One region of the Devosia alba genome, then DNA from elsewhere that is predicted to be linked to it. Evidence: riboswitches for the same ligand, from Rfam matches in the RefSeq annotation. Region 1 holds a riboswitch; the other holds the start of a gene.
What was found. Region 1 has a riboswitch for cobalamin ahead of ABFY71_RS06570 (energy-coupling factor ABC transporter permease). Riboswitches for the same ligand answer to the same signal wherever they lie in the genome.
Positions count from the first base shown of each region.

Region 2: linked by a shared signal. The riboswitch ahead of ABFY71_RS13910 (CbtB domain-containing protein) and the one ahead of ABFY71_RS06570 (energy-coupling factor ABC transporter permease) in region 1 are both predicted to bind cobalamin.

Region 1 covers NZ_JBDUUI010000003.1:267,226-279,051, forward strand. Annotated here, with positions in the region: gene miaA (tRNA (adenosine(37)-N6)-dimethylallyltransferase MiaA) at 1-708, opposite strand, end outside; gene serB (phosphoserine phosphatase SerB) at 727-1,599, shown strand; gene hflC (SPFH domain-containing protein) at 1,681-2,808, opposite strand; gene hflK (FtsH protease activity modulator HflK) at 2,812-3,933, opposite strand; gene ABFY71_RS06530 (dihydrofolate reductase) at 3,996-4,520, opposite strand; gene ABFY71_RS06535 (GNAT family N-acetyltransferase) at 4,517-4,996, opposite strand; gene ABFY71_RS06540 (DUF4424 domain-containing protein) at 4,993-6,003, opposite strand; gene ABFY71_RS06545 (nucleoside triphosphate pyrophosphohydrolase family protein) at 6,101-6,421, opposite strand; gene ABFY71_RS06550 (thymidylate synthase) at 6,418-7,212, opposite strand; gene ABFY71_RS06555 (RidA family protein) at 7,356-7,754, shown strand; gene ABFY71_RS06560 (YdeI/OmpD-associated family protein) at 7,751-7,990, shown strand; gene ABFY71_RS06565 (DUF1003 domain-containing protein) at 8,013-8,588, opposite strand; gene ABFY71_RS06570 (energy-coupling factor ABC transporter permease) at 8,793-9,473, opposite strand; cobalamin riboswitch at 9,525-9,734, opposite strand; RNA gene ssrA (transfer-messenger RNA) at 9,836-10,192, shown strand; gene ABFY71_RS06580 (SspB family protein) at 10,301-10,789, shown strand; gene ABFY71_RS06585 (ribbon-helix-helix domain-containing protein) at 10,799-11,023, shown strand; gene ABFY71_RS06590 (AsmA family protein) at 11,020-11,826, opposite strand, start outside.
Region 2 covers NZ_JBDUUI010000009.1:94,393-106,218, forward strand. Annotated here, with positions in the region: gene ABFY71_RS13855 (hypothetical protein) at 1-617, shown strand, start outside; gene ABFY71_RS13860 (pseudouridine synthase) at 722-2,854, shown strand; gene rsmD (16S rRNA (guanine(966)-N(2))-methyltransferase RsmD) at 2,908-3,471, shown strand; gene ABFY71_RS13870 (DUF1801 domain-containing protein) at 3,475-3,882, opposite strand; gene ABFY71_RS13875 (Fur family transcriptional regulator) at 3,987-4,400, opposite strand; gene ABFY71_RS13880 (metal ABC transporter permease) at 4,390-5,208, opposite strand; gene ABFY71_RS13885 (ATP-binding cassette domain-containing protein) at 5,343-6,143, opposite strand; gene ABFY71_RS13890 (zinc ABC transporter substrate-binding protein) at 6,250-7,203, shown strand; gene aztD (zinc metallochaperone AztD) at 7,433-8,617, shown strand; gene ABFY71_RS13900 (DMT family protein) at 8,757-9,113, opposite strand; gene ABFY71_RS13905 (DUF2164 domain-containing protein) at 9,191-9,445, opposite strand; cobalamin riboswitch at 9,692-9,830, shown strand; gene ABFY71_RS13910 (CbtB domain-containing protein) at 9,887-10,084, shown strand; gene ABFY71_RS13915 (CbtA family protein) at 10,111-10,887, shown strand; gene cobW (cobalamin biosynthesis protein CobW) at 10,884-11,826, shown strand, end outside.

The DNA of each region.
Region 1 (11,826 bases):
AGGATCCAGATCGAGCGCCCGCAGGGCCTGCACTTCCTCGACCGCGCCGCCGCTGAACATCGCGGCAAAGCGCTCGGCAATCCGGGCGCGCAACACATCGCGTTCGGGGTCCAGCACCAGGCGCTCGACTTCAAAACCTTCCAGTCCACCAGCCTGCTTGTCATCCTGAAAGCTCGACAACGTCCGCCCGGTGGCGCGCTTGACCGCCAGCGCCCGGATCAGACGCTGCGGATCGACCACCTTGAGCCGTGCCGCCGCGACCGGGTCCTCGCGCAGCAACAGCGCCAATCGTTGTGCACCATCAAGATCCTCAATCTCCTGTTGGACCTGGACTGCAATTTTGGCCGGGACGTCGGGAATGTCAGCGAATCCATTGAGCAGCGCATCGAAATAGAGCCCGGTGCCGCCAACGAAAAACAGCGGGGCATCACCCGTCTGATTGATTACGCTGTGCACCGCCGTGAGCCACTGTCCGGTCGAAAACCGGACCGCCGCCGGCACCGTTCCATAGAGGCGATGGTCGGCCTGTACCACCTCATCCTGTCCGGGCCTGGCCGTCACCACGCGCAAGGTGTCATAGACCTGCATGGAGTCAGTATTGACGATCACGCCACCCTGCTCGCGCGCCATGGCCAGCGCCAGCGCCGACTTGCCGCTGGCAGTCGGACCCGCTATCAGAACGGCGCGCCTGCGGCCCGTCACGCGTATCCTCCCAGAGTATTGCTCATGCCCGTTCTTTGCCTCATCACCAATCCCACCGATTCCGAACTCGACCCGGTGCTGGCCGCTGCAGTGGTGCAGGAAACCGGCGGCGAACTCAACTGGCTCGACCACGGCATTGCCTGCGAGATCATCGAGCCGGAGTCAACCGAAGCGCTGGACCTGGCCCGTCAGGTCATCGGCACGGCCAAGGTCGATGCCGTGCTGGTCCCCACCGAGGGCCGCCGCAAACCGATCCTGATCGCCGACATGGATTCCACCATGATCAACGAGGAATGCATCGACGAGCTCGCCGCAGCCCTGGGGATCAAGGACCAGGTCGCCGATATCACCGATCGAACCATGCGCGGCGAACTCGACTTCGCTGCCGCACTTGATACCCGCGTCGCCCTGCTCAAGGGGCTGGAGCGCAAGGTGATCGAGGAGGTCCGCCGCGAGCGGATCACCCTGGCCCCCGGCGGCCGCGCCCTGATCCAGACCATGAAAGCCTATGGCGCCTATACCGCCCTGGTGTCGGGTGGCTTCACCTATTTTGCCGATTTCTTCGCCAAGCGCATCGGCTTTGATGAAGCTGTCGCCAATGTGCTCGAGTTTGACGGCGATCGCCTCACCGGCACCGTCGCCAAGCCCATTGTCGACAAGGCAACCAAACGCGAACGGCTGATCGCCCTGGCCAGCGAACGCAATGTCCCGCTCAACCGCACCATGGCCGTGGGTGATGGCGCCAACGACCTGGAGATGATCGCCATTGCCGGCTTTGGCGTCGCGTTGCACGCCAAGCCCGCCGTCGCTGCCCAGGCGGGCATTCGCATCGACCATGGCGACCTGACCGCCCTGCTCTATCTGCAGGGCTATACCGATGAAGACATCGTCCGCTAACCCATTCGATACCACCAGCAGACAGCAAAAAGCCGGCGCAGTTGACTGCGCCGGCTTTTCAATTCTTGCAGCCGAGCCTGGCTACTGCGCCGGCGCCGGTGTCTCGACAGGCGATGGGGTGGCCGACGGAACGCTACCCTCGGCAGGCGCTTCAGCCGGAGCGGGTACCTCGGTGCCCACGGTTGGGGTCAATTCCGAGCCATCCTCCAGCGTCATGCTGGGGGCCGTTGTCTCTTCAATGCCCAACCCATCCAGCGCCGGCTCATTGCTGATTGGCGCCGTCAGTGGCGCTGCAGTCGGCTGGATCGGTGCAGCAAGGTTGGCGGCTGCTTCTGGCAGGGTGCCATCGGAACCGAAGTAGCTGAAGAACGCGCTGTCTGGTGACAGCACCATGGTGGTGCCGGTGCCGGGCAGTGCGGTTATATAGGCCTGCATGGAACGGTAGAATTCAAAGAATTCCGGGTTCTGGCCATAGGCCGCCGCAAACAGCCGGTTTCGCTCGGCATCACCCGTACCGCGGATGATTTCCGCATCACGGGTTGCCGCCGCCACGATCTCGACCGACTGACGGTCGGCGATAGCGCGCAACGACTGGGCCTGTTCCTGACCACGAGCCCGCAGCAATGCGGCCTCGGCCAGACGTTCAGCCCGCATGCGTTCGAACGTGGTTGCCGACACGTCGGCGTCCAGGTCGGTGCGCAGGATCCGCACATCGACCACGTCGATGCCCAGACGCGCCAGATCCGGGCGGATCAGGTCACGCACTTCCTGCATCATCTGCGCGCGCTGTTCAGACAGCGCGGCGTTGAACTCACGCAGGCCGTAGACTTCGCGCAGAGCCGAGTCGAGGCTGGCCCCGATGCGGTCTTCTGCCACCGACAACTGGCCCGTGGCCCGTTCGCGGAACAGCCGTGCATCAGAGATCCGATAGGTCAGGAAGGCATCGACCTGATAGAAGGCGTTGCCGGAAACCTGCACGCGCATATTGGCGATGTCATAGCGCAGCAGCCGATCTTCGATGATCTGTACGCTGTCCACGACATCGGTCGGGACCTTGAAATAGATGCCCGGTTCAGTCCGCACGTCGGTGATTTGACCGAAGCGCATGACGATGGCTTGCTCGCGCTCGTCCACGATATAGATCGAGGAGAACACGACATAGAGTGCCGCAAGGACGATAGCGCCCAGGATGATGAGACGGTTTTGCATGACTTAGTTCCCCGTCGTCGTCGTCGGAGTGGTCTTGGGACCCGAACGCAGTTCAGGCAGCGGCAAGTAAGGCACGACACCATTGCCGTTGGCGCCGTTTTCGATCAGCACCTTTTCAGAACCACCCAGCACCTGCTCCATGGTTTCCAGATACAGCCGCTTGCGCGTCACATCTGGTGCATTGACGTATTCAGCATAGACAGCGTTGAAGCGCTGCGATTCACCGGTTGCTTCCTGCACCACACGGTTGGTGTAGGCTGCCGCGTCTTCCCGCAGCGCCGCCGCCCGGCCACGGGCATCGCCGAGCAGGGTATTGGCATAGGACCGCGCTTCTTCCTGCAGACGCGTCTCGTCCTGGCGCGCACGCTGGACTTCGTTAAACGCGTCAATCACCTCGGCAGGCGGACCGGCATTCTCGATCAGCACCTGACCGACATTCACGCCCAGCTCATAGCTTTCCAGGATGCCCTGTGTGATCGACAGCACCTCGGCTGACACACCACTACGATCGTCACTGTAAATATCCTGGGCCGGACGGCGGCCAACCACTTCGCGCATGGCGCTTTCAGCAGCGAAGCGCACCATGGATTCCTGCTCGCGCACGTTGAACAGATATTGCACCGGATTATCGATGGCCCAGAATACGGAGAACTGAACGCTGACGATGTTCTGGTCGCCCGAAAGCATCAGCCCTTCACTCGATCCGGACGCATTGTTGCGAGCCGAACCACTGGATTCCGAAGCACCGATCTGGGTCTGATTGACGGTTGTCACCGCCCGCTCGACAGTTTCCACTGGCCAGAACAGGAAATGCAGACCCGGCATGGACAGTTCAGGCTTCGGCGCGCCAAAGCGCAGCTCAACGCCAACTTCCTGTGGATCGATGGTGTAAACCGAATTCAACCCCCAGAACGCGATCAACGCCAGGGCGCCGCCGATCAGCGCCCAGCGCCCACCAGGCAACCCACCGCTGAACTGGTCACGGCCGCGGTTGAGAATGTCTTCGAGATTGGGGGTGTTACCGCCGCCAGGGCGCCGGGGACCACCGCCACCACCGCCGGGTGCCTGCCCCCAGGGACCGCCAGTATTGCGGCCACCCCCGCCTCCATTATTCTCCCACGGCATTGCGTCCCTTTCGGATAATCATTTCGTCGTTGCGCCCTTATATAGGCAAGCACTCCGCGCGATCAATGCGCAGCGGCGTTACGTCGCTTATACACGTTAATGCGGTAGCTGGCTTCGTCCCTGGGATTCGGCGTTACCTCGGGCTGCTCCACCACCTCCCAGATCGTCGGATCGATCGGCGGAAATTCTACATCGCCTTGCGGCGCCAAGTCGATATGAGAGATGTACAGTCGATCAGCCCGGCCCATCATCTGCGCATAAATATCCCCGCCACCGATGATCACGATCTCGTCAGCGCCGTCGCGTTCGGCGATGTCGCGCGCCGCATCCAGCGCCGCATCCAGACTGGCGACGACCACCACCCCTTGCGGCTGATACCCATCCTGCCGGGTCACCACGATATTGGTGCGCCCCGGCAGCGGTTTGCCCACCGTCTCAAATTGCTTGCGGCCCATGATCATCGGCTTGCCCAGGGTCGTGCGCTTGAACCAGGCAAAATCGGATGGAATATGCCAGGGGATGGTCTGATCGCCGCCGATCACCCCATTCTTGGCCACCGCGGCAATCATGGCGATGGGAATGCTCATGGCGTCCCCAGCTTGATCAAATCGGCGCCCTCGACGCGCACCTTGGTCCACTCATCCTGCATTACCCCGCCCTGCGCCTGATAAAAGGCGATTGAGGGTTCGTTCCAGTTCAGCACCCACCACTCGAACCGTCCCAACCCTTCGGCAACGCAACGCTGTGCCAGATGGCCAAGCAGCGCCTTGCCCAGGCCTTTGCCGCGCAGTGCCGGCTCAACATAGAGATCTTCCAGCCAGATACCGTGTCGACCCTGAAAGGTCGAATAGGTGTAGAACCACAGCGCGAAGCCCACCGGCCGGCCGTCCCACTCGGCAATTTCGCAGAACACCTTGGGGTCGGCCCCAAACAGATCACGGGCAATATCTGCCTCACTCGCCGTGGCCTCGTGGCTCAGCTTCTCATAGGCGGCCAGCGCCGCCACGAACGACACAATCAGGCCTTCATCGCCCGTTTGAGCGGGGCGGATCGTTAGGGTCATGGCGCGTCCGGCAAGCGATTGAGAATGAGAATACTAAGTTCCTGCTGCGGCCAGAAGTTCTCCTTGACCATCTCGAAGGTCGTCGGGCCGATTTTACGCACCCCCTCGCCACAGAAGGAAACGAGATTTTTTGGATCACCCTTGTCGATCACCAGGCGGAATTTCTCGATGCCGTTGCCGCCCCAATTGCCGCCCGTGGTCAAGATGTAGGAGATCCAGCTTTCGCTGAACGGCGCCGACCACGGCTCATCCGGGTTGACCAGGGTCTTGCGCACCGCGCTGACAAATCCTGCATCGGTGCAGTATTTTTCCGCATAGTCGCGCGCCGGATCATAGCCGTCCGTGGCTTCGGACAAAAAGCTGACTCCCACCGTGCCGCCGACGCTGGGCCGGTAGCTGTGGACAACCTCCACCGTTTGCCCAGCCGGAAAACTGGCTTCCCAAGTATAGGTGGCCCGATAGGTCCAGGCCGGGAAGTAGTGCGTGGTCATGCCGCTGCCATCGTCATATTCATCGGGCGTCAGCAGGCCCAGATGCAGCAATTGGCCCCGCGTTTCATCGCCGAGCGCATCTGTGGCGGCGCTGGCCGCTGCGCTGATCGGCACCAGCGGCAGTTCCAACTGCCGCAGCACCTTGGTTCGGTCCACGCCCAGCGCATAGGCATATTCATGCAGCGTCGCTTCTACGGGCCGACCATCAAATGTCGTGGTGAATTCAAACAGATTGTCATCCGGCCCCTGCGGAAACGCGACCGGCGAATAGATCGAGGGCACGATGTCGGGCATCGGGAACGCCACCAGCACGCTCTGGTCCTCGGCCCCGTCATTGCGGAACTGATACACCACCCGGATTTCATCGGTCGAGATGAACAACTCTTCGCTGGCCATGACGATGTCCGGATTGGTCACGAATTCCAGCCCGCCTGTCGTCAGCACTGCGGAGGTATCATTGCCCAGCGCTGGCAGCGCGGCAGCCAGAACCGCCGCGATCACACCAAATGACTTCATGATCATTCTCCCAAACGGCCTATTGCTCGAAACCCGAATGCCAGACTGGTTTTCTTCGGCAAAACGTCAGGCTGATTTCGGACCTATCTAGCCTGTTCTACGCCTGCTGCGGAAGATGCTTGAACCATTTGCGGGCCAGCGCCGCATCGAGGTCGATCCGGTTGTTGCGGGCAAACAGCAGCAGCATGGCAAGCACGTCTGCGGCTTCGTCTGCCAACGCAAGACGCAGATCCTCCGGTGTGGCACCCTTCAGCCGGCCGCGGCCGGACAGTTTGAGATACTCGGCGGTCAATTCACCGAGCTCCTCCTGCAGCTTGAGCAGGTACCAGTCATCATCGCGCGCAATGTCGTTGCGCTGTGCGTAGATGTCGGAAACCCGCGCCACCAGATCGCTGAGCACCGGCAGGTCGCGGCTCATACCGAGATCGGCGCCTTGATGCCCGGGTGCGGATCATAGCCTTCAAAGGAAAAATCCTCGAACGCGAAGTCTTCCAGCCGGGTCACCGCGGGATTGAGCACCAGCGTCGGCAGCGGCCGCGGCTCGCGCATCAGCTGCAACTGCGCTTGCTCAAAGTGATTTGAATACAGATGCGCATCGCCAAGCGTGTGCACGAAATCGCCGACCTCAAGCCCGGTCACCTGCGCCACCATATGGGTCAGCAGCGCATAGGAGGCGATGTTGAATGGCACGCCCAGAAATGTGTCGGCCGAGCGCTGAAAGAGCTGACAGCTCAGTTTGCCATTGGCGACATAGAACTGGAACAGGCAGTGGCACGGCGGCAGTGCCATATTGTCGACTTCCGCCGGGTTCCAGGCGGAAACGATATGGCGTCGCGAATCCGGATTATTCCTGATCGAGTTCACGACCTGCGCCAGCTGGTCAATCTTGCGGCCGTCCGGCGCCGGCCAGCTGCGCCATTGCGAGCCATAGACCGGTCCGAGGTCGCCGTTCTCGTCGGCCCATTCGTCCCAGATCTTGACCCCGTGCTCCTGCAGCCAGCGCACATTGGTCTCGCCGCGAATGAACCACAGGAGTTCATAGATGATGGATTTCAGATGCAGCTTCTTGGTGGTCAGCAGCGGAAAGCCCGCGCTGAGATCAAACCGCATCTGATAGCCGAACAGGCTGCGCGTACCGGTGCCGGTGCGGTCGGACTTGTCGGCCCCAGTTTCCAGGATATCGGCGAGTAGCTTGAGATAGGGCTGCATGGCTTATCTGATACGACGATTCGGCCTGGGCTTCGACCAGTGATCGCAGGCAAATTCGGTAGGTGAATACCGTGAAAACTCATGACATGTCGTGTCAGCAGTGCTTCCATAACCTGTCTGGACAATGGCAGAGGGAGGCAATCATGTCCATTGAACACCTCAACCCGGCAGGAATGTACCAGAGCCCGGTTTTCTCACAAGGCATCATCCTGCCGGCGGGCGCCCGCACCCTGCTGATCGGGGGCCAGAATGGCGTCAACGCCAGGGGCGAAATTGTTGGCAAGGGCGATGTCGCCAGACAGACGGAACAGGCGCTGAGCAATCTGCAAATGGTTCTTGCCGCCGCTGGTGCAAGGCTTGAGGACCTGGTCAAGGTAACCATCATCATGCAGCAGGACATCGACCTGAACGCGGCCTTCGGGGCCTGGATTGCCGTGTGGGGGACCAAAGGCAATCCGCCGACTGTAACCGCGCTGCGGGTTGTGGGCCTTGCCAATCCGGACTTCCTGATCGAAATCGAGGCTCAGGCAGTTCTGCCATGAGCCCGGTCCTGCGCCCCTTGCGCAAACGCGAGGAAATGCCCGATTTCGTTGCTGAAGCCCTCGATGCCCGGGGGCTGCGCCCTGCCTATGATGCCCGCCCACCCTATCAACGCAATGATTACCTGCTCTGGATAAACAAGGTGAAGCGCGAAGAGACCAGGCATCGGCACCTCGCCCAGATGCTGGACGAACTCGAAGCGGGCAATGTCTATATGGGCATGTCGTGGAACGGTTAATCCGCGCGCCCGGAAACGGAGCCTATTTCGCCCCCGGGGCATCCCCCGTACGATCCTGAACCAGCCGCATCAACAGCTCAATCTGCTCCTGCTGCTTGGTCAGCAATGTCCGGAGATCATCGTCACGCAGCCGGTCGAGCTTGTCGTGCAGCGCCATGATCTCGATCTCGGCCTTGAGGTTGCACTCATAGTCGTGGCTGGTGACCAGGCGGTCCTTGGCCGACTGGCGGTTCTGGCTCATCATGATCACCGGCGCCTGCACCGCTGCCAGCATCGACAGCACCAGGTTGAGAAAGATGAAGGGATAGGGATCGGGCGCTTCGCCGCGCCACGCCAGATTGGCGGCCACCCAGGTCAGCAGCGACGCGCCGAAAATAATCAGAAATGTCCAGGAGCCGCCGAAACTGGCCACGCCATCAGCCAGTCGCTGCCCAAAGGTAGCGCCCTCGTCGAACAACTCGCTGGCATCCTCGGCCAGGGTATGTTGGCCCAGAGCCCGCTGCAGCACCCGCCGCTCGCGCTCATCAAGCGCCGTCTCGCCCTTGCCGAGAAAGCGCTCCGCCGCATGAACCAGTTTGTCAGTCGCGTTGTTTGCCATGCCAGCCTCACCAGGATTTGCACGCGCCATTCTATATTAAATTCGCCCCTGGCGCGACGCCGCGCGGCTACGCCTCGAACAGACTGCACCGACGAAAAATGGCCCATTGTCATGCGAGCCTTCAATGCAGCGCTGGCGACAAACGCATAGCCACCTGGCCATACCAGATTGAATGGCAGCCCCGGTGGGGCTGCCAAAAAGCGGCTAAACGGCGGCCTGAAACAACCGCCCCTGCAACAGCGATGTCCCGCGCTGGCGACCAGAGAGTTTGGCCAGGCCAAGCACTGCCAGATCGATCAACGGTTCAAGTACGATCACGAGCAGATAGGCGGCGCCAAAGCTGGCGGTAGCGGCCAGGTTTTGCGCACCAAGCCCGCCGCCATAGAGCGACCAGAAGGCCACCCATGCCACGGTGCCCCCCTGATAGGCGCTCGACAGCATCAGCGCCTGACCATAGCCCACATCCTTGTAGGCAGTCGCCTCGGGGATGATGCGTTTGGCCAGGAATGTCATGGCAAACAGCGGCACGATCAGCGTCGTGACGTTCATCCCATATTGCGGCAGATCGAAGGGCGCAAAGAACAGACCCTGCAACAGTAACCCCATGGCAAGACCAAGCCCGGCCGCGCCAGCGCCAAAAATCAGGAACAGGGTGGAGCCCAGGATGAGATGGACTTCCGAGACGCCCACGGCATGATGCGGAAAGACCTCGAAGAAGCTGAACACCAGCGCCGTGGTGGCCAAGGTGCGCAGGGCCAGTGCGGTTGCCCCGTCCCTGTGGATGGTATCCAGCGCCATTTTTGCGGCCAGACCGAAAGATCCGGCGGCAGTGGCATAGCTCAGCGTGATTTTGGCACCGTCGACGATGCCTGGTTCGATATGCATGATGTCTCCTCTCCGCACCCACCGTGCGGCATGCTGTGATCAATGAGCGCGGACGCGCTCGCGGTGATGGCAGGTCTCCTGGCTCACGGATAATCGGCACGCGCCTTCCCGACATGGCGTCAGTGGCATCTTGCGTGCCGCAAACCGTTTACAGTTGCGGGGGCAGCCACGGTCTTGGCTCCTGATGGATACGCCGCACCGTGTTCCCTTTTCATCCACCTTGCGCTTGCAGAGGTGGAAACCATCGAGTCAAAGCTACCAACGGGCAATTGCTTGCACAAGCACGATGCGGGGTTAACCCGCTCGCGATATGCCCATTTTCCTGCCAGACGGCGGCGCTGGCCACAAAAAACACCCACCACGCATTTGCATACCGTCCGTACCGCGCCTATATAGAAACTGCTCACAAGAGCTATGGCGATAAATTGTCATCGTAATAAACCATTCGGACCCGGGGGCAGTACCCGGCGCCTCCACCATCTACTCCCCTTAGGGGCAGCCAATGGGGGCGAAACAGGATCGACGAGGGTGTAAAAGGTGTGCTTTTGCTCGGTGAGGTACCACCGTTATCGGTCCGAAACTTATAGTTGCAAATGACAACCATAAGGCTCCAGTCGCTCTCGCTGCGTAAGCAGTGCTAGCATTGGGAAACTAAGTCCTCCACTCCTAGCCGGGTGACAGGCGGGGTTCGCAGGCACCTGGCAACAGAAGCCTGCACTTTCATTCATTTGCTGGGCAGTTAGCACCTTTAATCCTTGAATTCTCATGGAACGTAAGGCTGATATGGGCTGTTCGGGATTCTATCTCTCTGCACCGGAAGGGTGACCATGGCCGAAGACCACATGCGCTACGATATTCTCGCTCAGGAAGCCCTGCGCGGCGTCGTGCGCAAGGTACTGGCTGAAGTCGCCAAGACCGGCCTGCCGGGCGAGCATCACTTCTTCATTTCCTTCCTCACCCGCGCGCCGGGTGTGCGCCTGAGCGAGAAATTGCTCGGCCAGTATGAAAAGGAAATGACCATCGTCATCCAGAATCAGTATTGGGACCTCAGGGTGACCGAGACTGGTTTCGAGGTCGGCCTGTCATTTGACGGCATCCCCGAAACGCTGGTGATCCCCTTTTCGGCGGTCAAAGGCTTCTTTGATCCATCGGTACAGTTCGGCCTGCAGTTTGATCCGCAGACTGCGCCGGGGGCCGATGAGGTCGAAGACGCCGACGACAACGCAGTTGAATCCGCCGCAGGCGAGGACAGCGGCGACGAGGAAAAGTCCGGCGAAAAGGTCGTCAGCCTCGACGCATTCCGCAAGAAGCCCTGACCCCCGCTGATGGACAAACGATCCCTGTCCATCGCCGGGCACCGCACCTCGATTGCACTCGAGCCCGAGTTCTGGGCGGCGCTTGAACAGATGGCCGCCGAAACCGGGCAAACCATGACCGCCCTGATCTGCTCCATCGACGCCAATCGACAGACTACCAACCTGTCATCCGCGGCGCGCTTGGCCGTGCTCGGCTGGTATCAGGCCAAGACGGCCCCAGAAACCCACCCCTAAAATAGCGACGCTGGCGGCAGCGTCAGGTCGATTGGCCCATCAATCACCGGGTTGTCGCCCGGGTCTGGCTGCTGCTGTCGCTGCACTTCTTGCTCCTGCCGCTGCCTGTCCGCCTCGCTGGGCTGTTGCGCTGCAGCTTCAGCGGCCGCCCGCGCCGCTTCCGCAGCCGCGGCCTCTTCTGCGAGGCGTGCAGCCTCTGCCGCTGCGCGCTGCCGTTGTTCATCGATCAACCGGTTGCGCGCTTCAGCCGCAGCGCGCTGCCGCGCGGCGTCCTCAGCCCGCAGGGCTTCGAGACGATCCACTTCCAGCTCATTGGCCCGTACCTGGATGGCGGCCACGATTTCGTCGAGATCAAGCCGCGATACCGGCGCCAACAACGTGCCGCTGATCCGGTTGAAAATCCGTGCGGTCTCGCTCCTGATCAGTCCATTGTCATCGGCAAGTCCGCTTGGCATCAGGGCAAAATCACCACTCAGGCCAAGCGTGCCGAGATCGAGATTGAGATCGCCGGCCAGACGGGCGCCCGCCCCCTCGACAATGAAATTGGTCAGGCGCAGCACGCCCCCGGCAATGGTGAAGGCCCCGGCGGCTTTGGGCGCAACGAAATCGCCCTGCTCCAGCCCCAGCCCGATAACCGCCCGCAGATCATCTGCACTCATGTTCAGGGCGTCTTCCAACCCGGCCAGCGTGGGGAACACGGCGGGCGACATCTGCGCCACCACAAAATCGGCCAGCGTGACATTGCCTTCGCCGGCCAGCACCTTGGCCATTTCGGCCAGGCTGGCACCCGTCGCGTTGACCTG
Region 2 (11,826 bases), on a different contig from region 1:
GCACCACGGTGGAAGGCACCAATGCCCTGACCGATCCGGGCACTTTCGAGCGGGAAGTGATGAGCTCCACCGCGCGCGGCCTCGGGCTCATTCCTGGTGATGCCGCCAAGGAGGATTTGACCCAGGCACGGGCGCCTCTGGTATTGCCCCAGTCTGGCCAGGCCCTGCCGCCCCCCACGACCGAGGTGGCGGCGGCGCAGCTCCCGACCGACAGCGATACTGTCCAGATTGATGCGAGTAACCTGACCGAGGCCGATCTGCAGCGCCTGCGCAATGCCAAGGTGGTTGATTTGCGCTCCGTGTCGGGTCGTCCGCTGACCGAAGCCGAAGCGCGTGCGCTGACTGCCCGCATGCGGGCTGCCAATATGGACGTCCGTACCAGCACGGCCAAGCGGCCGCTCTACATGCCGCCCGAAGATTATTTCACCCGCGTTGGTGATGCCGAACTGGTCTGCTCGACGCCCGGCGGCGAACTGGTATCAATCAATGATCCAAAATGCCCTGAAGCGGTGCGCAAGGCCTTGCGTCGGACTGCCCAATCCTCGTCCTCCAGTGGTGGCGCGATGATCAGCAGTCCGGGCGTGTCGCTCACGGAAAAAGAAATCACCAACCGGTAGAATTCTTGCTGGTTTACGCGACTAAAAAGCGGCTGGATGATCCGGCCGCTTTCTCCTTTCTGCGCCGCCCCAATGGGTCACGCATGACATGAAAGCCCGCTCCAATGCGCGAACTGAACGACGCCACCCCCGCAAAACCTGATACCGGCGATCGTCTCGCCAAGGTCATAGCCCGCTCCGGGCTGTGCTCCCGCCGCGATGCCGAGGTGTGGATCACCGAGGGCCGCGTCGTGGTCAACGGCAAGAAGGTGCAGACCCCGGCCTTCAACGTTACCGACCGTGACAAGGTGATGGTCGATGGTGCCCCTCTGGCCGCCCGTCAGGGCACCCGCGTCTGGCTCTACCACAAGCCTGCGGGCCTGGTGGTGACCGAGAAGGACCCCGAAGGCCGCGAGACCATTTTCGAGCACCTCGAAACTCATGGCCTGCCGCGCGTCGTCACTGTCGGTCGGCTCGATATCAACACCGAGGGCCTGTTGCTGCTGACCAATGATGGCGGCCTGAAGCGCGTGCTGGAACTGCCGGCAACCGGCTGGCTGCGCCGCTATCGCGTCCGCGCCCACGGTTCGGTCACCCAGGCGGCGCTCGACAAGCTCAAGGACGGCATCGAGATCGACGGCATCAAATATGGCGCCATCGAAGCCACGCTGGAGCGCGAGCAGGGCGCCAATGTCTGGCTGGTGCTGGCGCTGCGCGAAGGCAAGAACCGCGAAGTCAAGAATGTGCTGGGCGCGCTCGGCCTCGAAGTGAACCGGCTGATCCGCGTCAGCTATGGTCCATTCCAGCTCGGCGATATCCCGGTTGGTGGCATTGAGACCATCAAGGCCAAGATGCTGCGCGATCAGCTCGGCAAGAAGCTGGCCGACGCCGCCGATGTCGATTTCGATAGCGAAATGCCCGAAGCCAGCGCGCTCGAAGGCAAGCCAACCCGCGACCGCCTGACCGGTCGCGGCACCAATACCGTGGAAATTGCCCGCCAGCGCTTCCGCTTCACCGACGGCGCCGAGCAGACCGAAGAAGAGCGCCGCGCCGAGCGGCCGCGTCAGGATCGTCCTGGTCGCTTCGATCCGCGCAAGCCGACCGGCAAGCGCCTTGATCCGCGTGACGAGGAAGAAGCCCCGCCACCGCGCCACATCCATTTTGACGAGGACGGCCGTGCGCCGGAAGAATTTGTGAAAAAGAACCTCGGCAAGGCGCCCACATGGCGCGATCCAGATGATCAGCCCGCTGCCAACTATGGCAAAAAGGCACCGCGCCCCGCTGGCGGCAAACCCGGTGCCGGCGACAAGAAGCCCTTTGGCGAGAAGAAGTCGTTTGGGGACAAGAAGTCCTTCGGCGACAAGAAACCCTATGGCGACAAAAAACCTTACGGCGACAAGAAGCCCTATGGTGACAAGAAGACGTTCGGTGACAAGCCACGCGGTCCGCGTCGCGAAGACGGTGATCGTCCCGCCCGGCCTTATGGCGATCGTCCAGCTGGTACCCGTCCCGCCGCTGGTCGGCCCGCCGCAGAGCGGTCCGCGCGCGATTTCGGTGACCGTCCCCAGCGCAGCTTTGGTGAGCGTCCGGCGCGCAGTTTCGAGCCGCGTACCCGGCCCGAAGGCGGCACTCGTCCGTCGCGAGATCGTGAATTCACTGGTACCCCACGCGGTCCCCGCCGTGGCGATGCGCCCGGTGGCGAACGCCCGGCCGCAAACTTCGAGCCCCGTCTGCGGCCCGATAGCGAACGCGGCGCTGGCGCGGCCTTCAAGGGGGAAGCCAAGCGCCCCGGCCGCAACTTCTCCGACAAGCCAGTGCGGGCCTACCGTCCCGAGGGGGATCGTCCGGTTTACGCCGACCGCGCCGAGCGGCCATCGCGTCCAGCCCATTCGGATCGTCCCGACCGCGCGTCGCGCCCCGGCCGTGACCATCTCGGCTCCGAGGCCAAGACCTATGGCAAGCCCCGGACCCGTCCGGATGGCAAGCCGCATCCCAAGCGCGATGGCGCTGCGCCGCAGCGCGCGCCCAAGTCCGGCGCTCGCTCCTTTGGGGGCCCAGCCGGTGGCGCTGGCCGTCCCGCCGGTGGCGCTGGTCGTCCAGCTGGCGGCGGTGGTCGTCCCGCCGGTGGCGCCGGTCGCCCAGCCGGTGGTGGTCGCCCTTCCGGTGGACCCGGTCGCCCGTCAGGTGGTCGTCCGTCGGGTGGCGCAGGCCGTTCCGCCGGTGGTCGTCCAGGCGCGCCGCGCCGTCCGAAGTCCTGAGATGCCAGGTCCGGGTCTGATGCGAGCTCACTAAGGATCGAAAGGATCACGCCATGCGCATCGTTGCCGGCAGGTTCAAGGGCAAACAACTGATCTCGCCGTCCGACGATTCCATTCGTCCGACCGGTGATCGCGTCCGTGAATCCATGTTCAACATCCTCGCCTCCCGTTTGGGGCCGGTGTTTGACGGTTTGCGCGTGCTCGACCTGTTTGCCGGTACCGGCGCGCTGGGCTTTGAAGCCCTGTCGCGCGGTGCCGCCCACGCCACCTTCGTCGATATGGGCGCCGAAGCCCGTGGTCTGATCCGCGACCACATCGAGGCCTTCGGCGTTGGTGGCAATACCAAGCTGCTGCGCCGCGACGCCATCGATCTCGGCCCCACCGGCACTTTTGGCAAATTCGATCTGGTGTTTCTCGATCCGCCCTATGGCCAGGGTCTTGGCGAACAGGCCCTTGCTGGCCTCGCCAAAGGCGGCTGGCTGGCGCTCGGCGCCACGCTGGTGTTTGAGGAAAGTGCCACGGCTGAGATCGTCATCCCCGATGGCTTCACCCTTGATGACCGCCGCGTCTATGGCGCCGCCGCCGTGCATTTTCTGAGCTTCGATCAGACCCCTTAGGACTCATTGCTCCTTGTCGACGGTGGCGCGCTTGCTCGCGTTCTTCTTCAGATTGGCCAGATTGTAGCTGATGGCGGCGCGGACCAGCGCCTGCAGCGCCGCCGCATTGAGCGCATCGCCTTCAAAGATGTCGATGGAGCGCCGGGTTTTGCCATTGTCCTGTCCATTGAACAGACCATCGGGGTCCGGCAGGTGCGCGCCGTAGGCAAAAGTCAGCTTGATCTTGGCCTTGTGCGCGTTGCCGACTGCGATCAACCCGTCACGCGACCAGGCCGGGCTGCCCATCCACTTCCAGTCCTCGACGATTTCAGGGTCAGCCCCGACAATGCACCGTCGCACCCTGGCCAGCATCTCGCCCCGCCAGTCCGCCAACGCGTCGATGGCCTGATCGATTTGTTCCGATGGATTCATGGCGCTCTCCCTGCACTTGCCATATCTGCCAGATTGGGACCGGGTGCAGGCTAGCTGACTTTGGCGCTTCGAGTCACCGGTGGATGCACGGAAATTGCCGCCACTCAGGCCAGTGCCGCGCACTGCCCGCATTTGCCACGGATCTCCATGGTGGTGCGCTCAATCTTGAAGCTTCTGGCTCCCGCCCACTCACCCAGCCGGTCCTCAATCACCGCATCGGTAAACTCATCCACCTTGCCGCAATTGGTGCAGATGGCAAAGGCCGTCAGTTGCTTGCGGTCGCAATGCTCATCGGCGCAGGCCACAAAAGCATTCAGCGATTCCAGCCGGTGCGCCAGGCCGCGTTCGACCAGCTTGTCGAGCGCGCGATATACCTGCAACGGTGCCCGCAACCCATCGGCCCGCAGCGCGTCGAGAATGTCATAGGCGCTCAGCGGCGCGCCCGATGAGTTGAGTGCCCCCAGCACCAGACCCTGATTGCGCGTCAGATCGCTAGGAACAGCGTGATTATGTGCCATGCGGAACCTTCCTGCCAAACAGCCGCGTGACGGGGATTGTCAACGACAGCAAAAATATAACCAGGGCCATCACCACGATGGAAGGACCTGACGCGGTGTCCCAGGTGCGCGAGCCAAACAGCCCGCCGACCACCGCAATGGCCCCCAGTACCGCCGCCACCACGGCCATCATTTCCGGCGTCGAACTCAGCCGGCGCGCCGTCGCGGCCGGAATGATCAGCAGCGAGGTGATCAGCAGCACCCCCACCAGCTTCATGGCGATGGCGATGACGCTGGCCATCAGGATCATCAGCACCAGCCGGCTCGTCTCGGGCCGCAGCCCCTCGGCCTCGGCCAGTTCCGGGCTCACCGTGGAGGCCAGCAGCGGCCGCCAGCTCAGCACCAGAATTGCCAGAATGGCGATGCCGCCACCATAGATGATGGCAATGTCCTGCACCGACACCGCCAGAATATCGCCGAACAGAAACCCCATCAGGTCAATTCGCACCGTGGTCAGAAACCCCACCAGCACCAGGCCCACCGCCAGCGTCGAATGGCTCAGAATGCCCAGCAGCGCATCGGTCGACAGCGTCGCCTGCCGCTGCAGCACGATCAGCGCCCCAGCCACCAATACGGCCACGGCAAACACGCCCAGCGTCATGTTCATCGACAAGATGATCGACAGCGCCACGCCCAGCAGCGCCGAATGCGCCATGGTGTCGCCGAAATAAGCCATCCGCCGCCACACTACAAAGCAGCCCAGCGGTCCGCTCACCAGCGCCAGCCCGACGCCCGCAATCAGCGCCCGTGAAAAATAGTCACCGAACATGGTTTTGCTCCCCGGCGACCCACACCCCGGCTCTCCCCTCCGGGGGGATGGAGGCCCAAACTGAAAATGCCGTGCTGTTGTGCACCCCTTCCCCTTGGGGGAAGGGGGGCCTTAGGCTCACCAAAGAAATCGCCTCACCCATGCGAATGCCCTTCATGGTGCTCATGCGTATGCGAATGACCGTCAACCACCACGCAGCCATCATCGTGATGCTCATGGTCGTGATGGTGCTGATACAGCGCCAACGCCCCAGATGCCCGCTCGCCGAACAACCGCAGATACTCCGGGCTGTTCTGCACCGCCGAAGGCGTGCCGCGGCAGCAGACATGGCCGTTCAGGCAGATTACCGTATCGGTTTCGGCCATCACCACATGCAGATCGTGGCTGATCATCAGAATGCCGCTGTGCGAGGTGTCGCGGATCTGCCGTACCAGTTCATACAGCGCCACCTCCCCGGAAAAATCCACGCCCTGCACCGGCTCGTCCAGCACCAGCAGATCAGGCTGGCGGATCATGGCGCGGGCAAACAGCACGCGTTGGAATTCTCCGCCCGATAGTTCCTGCACCGGCGCCTTGAGCAGGCGTGCCACGCCCACCGCCTCGAGCGCGGCCATGATCTCGGGGGACGAAAAATGCCCGGTCAGGGTCATCAGCCGTTCCACAGTCAATGGCAGTGTCCAGTCAATGTTGAGCTTTTGTGGCACATAGCCGATTCTGAGACCGGGCCGACGCGTCACCGTGCCCATGCTGGGCTTGAGCACCCCCGTCGCCAGCTTGGCCGTGGTCGATTTCCCCGAGCCGTTCGGGCCGATCAGTGTGACGATTTCGCCGCGCGCAATGGTGAGGTCGACGCCGCTGACCAGCGTGCGGCCGCCGCGCACTACGCCCGCACCAACCAGCGTAATCAGGTTTTCTTTTTTTGCCACCGCATCCATCCATTGCCTCTTGACGTCCTGCAATACGTTATAGCATAACATCCCCGCAAGCGTAATAACATAACATTACGCACAAACTCTCCGCTACCACGATGAGGCCAAGCCGATGAAACTGCTCGCTCCCCTTGCCCTGCTCACCGCGACCTTGTTGAGCGCCACGAGCGCCTGGGCGATGCCCAGCGTCGTCGCCTCGATCAAGCCGGTGCATTCTCTTGTCGCCGCTGTCATGGCGGGAATTGGCGAGCCAACACTGATTGTCAAGGGTGCCGCCTCGCCGCACACCTATGCGCTCAAGCCCTCCGACGCCAGCGCATTGGAGAGTGCGGACATCGTGTTCTGGACCGGGCACGACATGGAATTGTTTCTGGGTGATGCGCTAGAGACGCTCTCGACCGGGGCGGTCATCGTCGAGCTCGCGGAAGCTCCTGGCATCACGCTATTGCCCGTCCGCGAAGGCGGCGCCTTTGAGCCGCACCTCCACGAGGAAGAAGACCACGACCACGCTGCCGAGGATGATCACGACCACGCCGATCACGACGAGCATGGCGAAGGTGACATGCATTTCTGGCTCGATCCGCAAAACGCCAAGCTGATGGTCACCCACATCGCCACCACGCTGGCTGATGCCGACCCGGAAAACGCCGCGCGCTACCAGGCCAATGCCGAAGCCCAACTGCTCAGCCTCGACGCTCTCGAAGCCGAAATTGCCGCCACGCTCGCCCCGGTCAAGGACAAGCCCTTCATCGTCTTTCACGACGCCTATCAGTATTTCGAGGCCCGCTTTGGCCTCAACCTGGCCGGCTCGATCACCGTGACGCCCGACACCTTGCCCGGCGCCGCCCGCATTGATGAGCTCAAGGCCACGATTGCCGACCTGGGCGCCACCTGCGTCTTTGCCGAGCCGAACTTCCCGCCCACCATCATCAGCGCCATCACCGAAGGCAGCACTGCGAAATCCGGCACGCTGGACCCTGAGGGCGGGGCGCTCGAGTCGGGCGTCGCGCTCTATCCCAATCTGCTGCGCGGCCTGGCCACCAGCTTGGTCGACTGCCTGGGGTAGTCTTGCCCCGGCATTCAGCCTGGCCCACCTCCACAATTGATGCCTCCCCGTGAGGGGTGGAGACGATGAACACCGGCGTCCGGACTGGCGGCTTCCCCCCTCGATGGGAACGGGATGCGCGAGGGGTAACGCCGCATGTGCCGCGACGTCTCCTGCCATCCAGCAGACACCCACCCCCACAGTCAAAACACAACCCCAAAACGTAACGTGCTAACATATCGGAGACACTATGTCCGCTCGCCTTCTCCTACCCCTCATTGCCGCCACTGCCCTCACAGTTCCGACCGTGGCTGATGACCACGCCGCCGCTTGGCGCCTGTTCATCGCCGATCACACCAGGCCCGTAGTCACCGCGCTGGACCTCGAAACCGGTGACGCTCTCGCCACCTTCCAGCTCGCCAGCCCGGCAACCCTCTATGCCACTGACGGTGTCGTCGTCGCGGTGCAGGGGGCAGGCAACCAGGTCTCGGCCATCGACAGCGGCATTGCCGTCGACGACCATGGCGATCACGGCGATATCACCATCTCCGATCCCGAACTGATTGATGCCGTGCTGACCGGCGAAAAGCCCGCCCATTTCGTCGAGCATGGTAGCAAGGCCGCCATGTTTTTTGATGGGTCGGGTCTGATCAGCCTGTTCAATGCCCAGCAATGGGCGCACGAGGGCAAACTCGCCGCCACCCAGCTCGACAGCGGCACCTCCCACCACGGCGTTGCGATCCCCTGGGGCGTGCACACACTGACATCGTCTGCCAATGCAGATGATGAGAAAAAACCCCGCATCGGCCTCAATATTCTCGATTCCGATGGCAATCTGGTCGGCGACACCCATGTCTGTCCGGACCTGCATGGCGAGGCCACTTCGGGCAATATGGCAATCATTGGCTGCAGCGATGGCGTGCTGATCGCCTCCGGCTCTGGCGAACCCCAGATCACCAAACTGTCTTATGATGGCCTGCCCGCCGGCAAGTCCACCACCTTTCTGGGCGGCGTCGGCATGCAGTACTTCCTGGGTAATTATGGCGCCGACAAAGTGGCCATCATCGATCCCACCGAAGCAGCGCCCTTCCGCCTCGTGGACCTGCCGACCCGCCGTGTGCACTTCACCATCGATCCGGCGCAGCCCAAATTCGCCTATATCTTCACCGAAGACGGCCAGCTCCACCAGCTCGATATTGTCTCGGGGAAAATCACCCAATCCCTGGCGGTGACCGAGCCTTATTCGATGGATGGCGAATGGAGCCTGCCGCGACCGCGTATCGCCGTGGCCGGCAAGGTTGTGGCAGTTAGCGATCCCAATGCAGGCAAGGTGCACCTGATCGACATCGCCAGATTCACCGCAACACGCAGCATTCCGGTCGCCGGCGCACCTTACAACATCGTCGCTGTCGGCGGTTCAGGCAGCGTGCACTAAGGGTCCCTCGCCCTGCCTCCCCCTGAACAGGGCGAGGTATCCGGTCGGCGTTCGCCACAAATCTCGCCACTTATTCAATCTGTCCCTCCCCCTGTCAGGGGGAGGTTAGGTGGGGGTGCCCTCAATGCGTCTTCAGCTGCTATTTCAGCGGCCCCTTGAAGATGAAGAACGCCCCCAGCCCGATCAGCGCGAAGCCAACCCCGTGGTTCAGCGTCAGCTTCTCGCCGAAATAGAACACGGTGAACACCGCGAACACTGACAGGGAAATCACCTCCTGAATGGTTTTCAGTTCACTGGGCGAGTACACCGCTTCGCCGATCCGGTTGGCCGGCACGGCCAGCCAATACTCGAAAAAGGCGATGCCCCAACTGATCAGCACCGCCGCCCACAGCGCCGAGCCGGGCCATTTGAGATGCCCATACCAGGCAAAGGTCATGAAGATGTTCGACGCCAGCAGCAGGCCGATCGGCGCAAAGGTAGCAAAGTTGAAGCCCAAGGCCCTCTCCTGACAGCAACCAGCTTGCGCCGGCCGTGCTATCTAGCGCTGGCCGTGGCGGCGCGAAAGTCAGATTTTCAGCGCGTGTGCTTGGTCGGTTGTTCCAGCCCGAAAATATCGTCGGTCAGGCTGTCCATCCGCTCCCGGATTAGTCCCTGCGCGTCATAGACGCCGCGGTTGTAAAAATAGGCTCCCATCTTGTCGACGAAAAAGCTCATCAGCATCTCCGCCGGAATGGCGCCGATCTCCTGATCCAGCTCGTGGTGGAAATAGTCCTGGATTTCGCCCACGATGGCCTTGGTTTCCTCGCGGCTGAATTTGATCGGCTTCATCATCGTCTCCTTGCTTGGTCCTGAATTATAGCGAGTCGACCGCCGCCGCCGCGGTCAATTCGCCCCTTGGCGCCATCCGCAGGCTTGACCGTTCCGGCGTTTTCCGATCATCGGCGCTGCCAGACATTGCAGTTTGGCCAGTTTGGTGGCACACCAGTTCTCGTGTTGGTTCCCGAAGGCCGTTGTGCCGGAGGGATAATCCAGCCCAATGCGCATCGCATCATGCCCTGCGCGACGGGTTGGACAAGGGAACACGGTGCGACGTACCCATCAGGGCGCAAGACCGTGGCTGCCCCCGCAACTGTAAGCGGTGCGCTCTCTCACGATGCCACTGGCGCAAGCCGGGAAGGCGAGAGGGCTATCCTCACCGCGAGCCAGGAGACCTGCCGGCACACCACCGGGCCAGACGGCCCAATCATTCCGCGCACGGAGGGTGCTGCCATGAATTTGACGACCAATACGACAATCAATACTGCGACTGGCCTTCAGTCTCTCTCGATATCCCAGCGTCTGATCGCTGGTGCCCTGGCGCTCATGCTCGGCCTGACCCTTCTGGTGGGCACTGGCTTTGCCGGTGATTATCGCCTGCACAACGGCGCGCACGACGCCCGCCACGCCATGGGTTTTCCCTGCCACTAAGGCAGGCTGACAACGAGAGAACTGACATGATCCGCAATCTGTTTGCTGCTGCGCTTGTCGCAGCGCTTTGTGCTGGCCTGGCCACGGCCGCAATCCAGCATTTCCGCGTCACCCCGCTTATCCTGCATGCCGAAACCTTTGAGGGTGAAGGTGGCCACAGCCATGGCGAAGCAGCCGTCGCGGTCACCACTGAGCACCACCATGCCGAAGGTACCGCCGCCCATAGTCATGATGATGCCGCCGCCACCACTTCGGCCGCGTCCGAGGAATGGGCGCCACAGGATGGTTTCGAGCGTACCGCCTATACGACGCTGGCGAGTGTGCTCGCTGCCGCCGGCTTCGCGCTGCTCATCGGCGCCATCTCGATGTTCGCGGGCATCCCGATCACCTTCGCCAATGGCTTCCTCTGGGGCATTGCCGGCTTCATCACCTTTTCGCTGGCCCCCGCCTTTGGCCTGGCGCCCGAACTGCCCGGCATGCCGGCAGGCGATCTGATGGCTCGCCAGGTCTGGTGGGCCGGTACGGCCCTGGCCACCGGTGCCGCCTGCCTGTTGCTCGCCAAAACCCAAGCCAGCTGGGCCTTTGCCGTTGCCATTGCGCTGGTTGTCATCCCCCACATCATCGGCGCCCCACTCGCCCCCGATGAGCCGAGTGCTGTCCCGGCCCATCTGGCCACCGAATTCGCGGCCACCACACTGGGAACGGCCCTGGTGTTCTGGCTTGTTCTCGGCACCGTCTTCGGCAAGCTCAATGATGTTTTTGCCGTCCGCCACGCCGCCATTCCGGCAGGAGCCACCCTATGACCAGCAAGATCCCCACCACCGTCATCACCGGCTTTCTCGGCGCCGGCAAGACCACCCTTGTGCGCCATCTGCTGGCGCACGCCCCCAAGGGCAAACGTATCGCGCTGATCATCAACGAGTTTGGTGATCTCGGCGTCGACAAGGACATTCTGGCCGGTTGCGGCGATGAAACCTGCCGCGAAGAGGATATGATCGAGCTCTCCAATGGCTGCATCTGCTGCACCGTGGCCGATGAGTTTATCCCCACCATGCAGGCCCTGCTCGCCCGCCCGGAAAAATTCGATCACATCATTATCGAAACGTCGGGTCTCGCGCTGCCGCAACCCTTGATCCGCGCCTTCAACTGGCCCGAGATCAAGGCGCAGGTGACCATTGATGGCATTGTCACTGTCGCGGACGCTTCGGCGCTGGCCGAGGGACGTTTCGCTTCCGACGAAGCCGCCGTTGACGCGCTGCGCCGTCAGGACGAAATGCTCGATCACGAGACCCCGCTGGGTGAGCTTTTTGAAGATCAGCTCTCGGTGGCCGACCTCGTCGTCATCAACAAGGCCGATCTGCTCGACGCCGCCATGCTCGACAAGGTAGAGGCCAATATCCGGGCCGAACTGCGCCCCGGCGTCGGCGTCATTCGCGCCAGCAATGGCCATGTCGACATCACCGCGCTGCTGGGCCTAGGCATGGGTTCGGAAGACGACATCGCCAACCGCCCGAGCCACCATGAGCTGGAACATGAAGGCGAGCCGCATGAACACGATGACTTCGACAGCTTCTCGATCCGCCTGCCCGCCATTGCCGGCAAGGATGAACTGCTCGCCATCATCGAGACCACCATTCGCGATCACGATGTACTGCGTCTCAAAGGCTTTGCCGCAGTTCCCGGCGCTACCGCGCGTCTGGCGATCCAGGCCGTCGGCCCACGCGTCACCGCCTATTTCGATC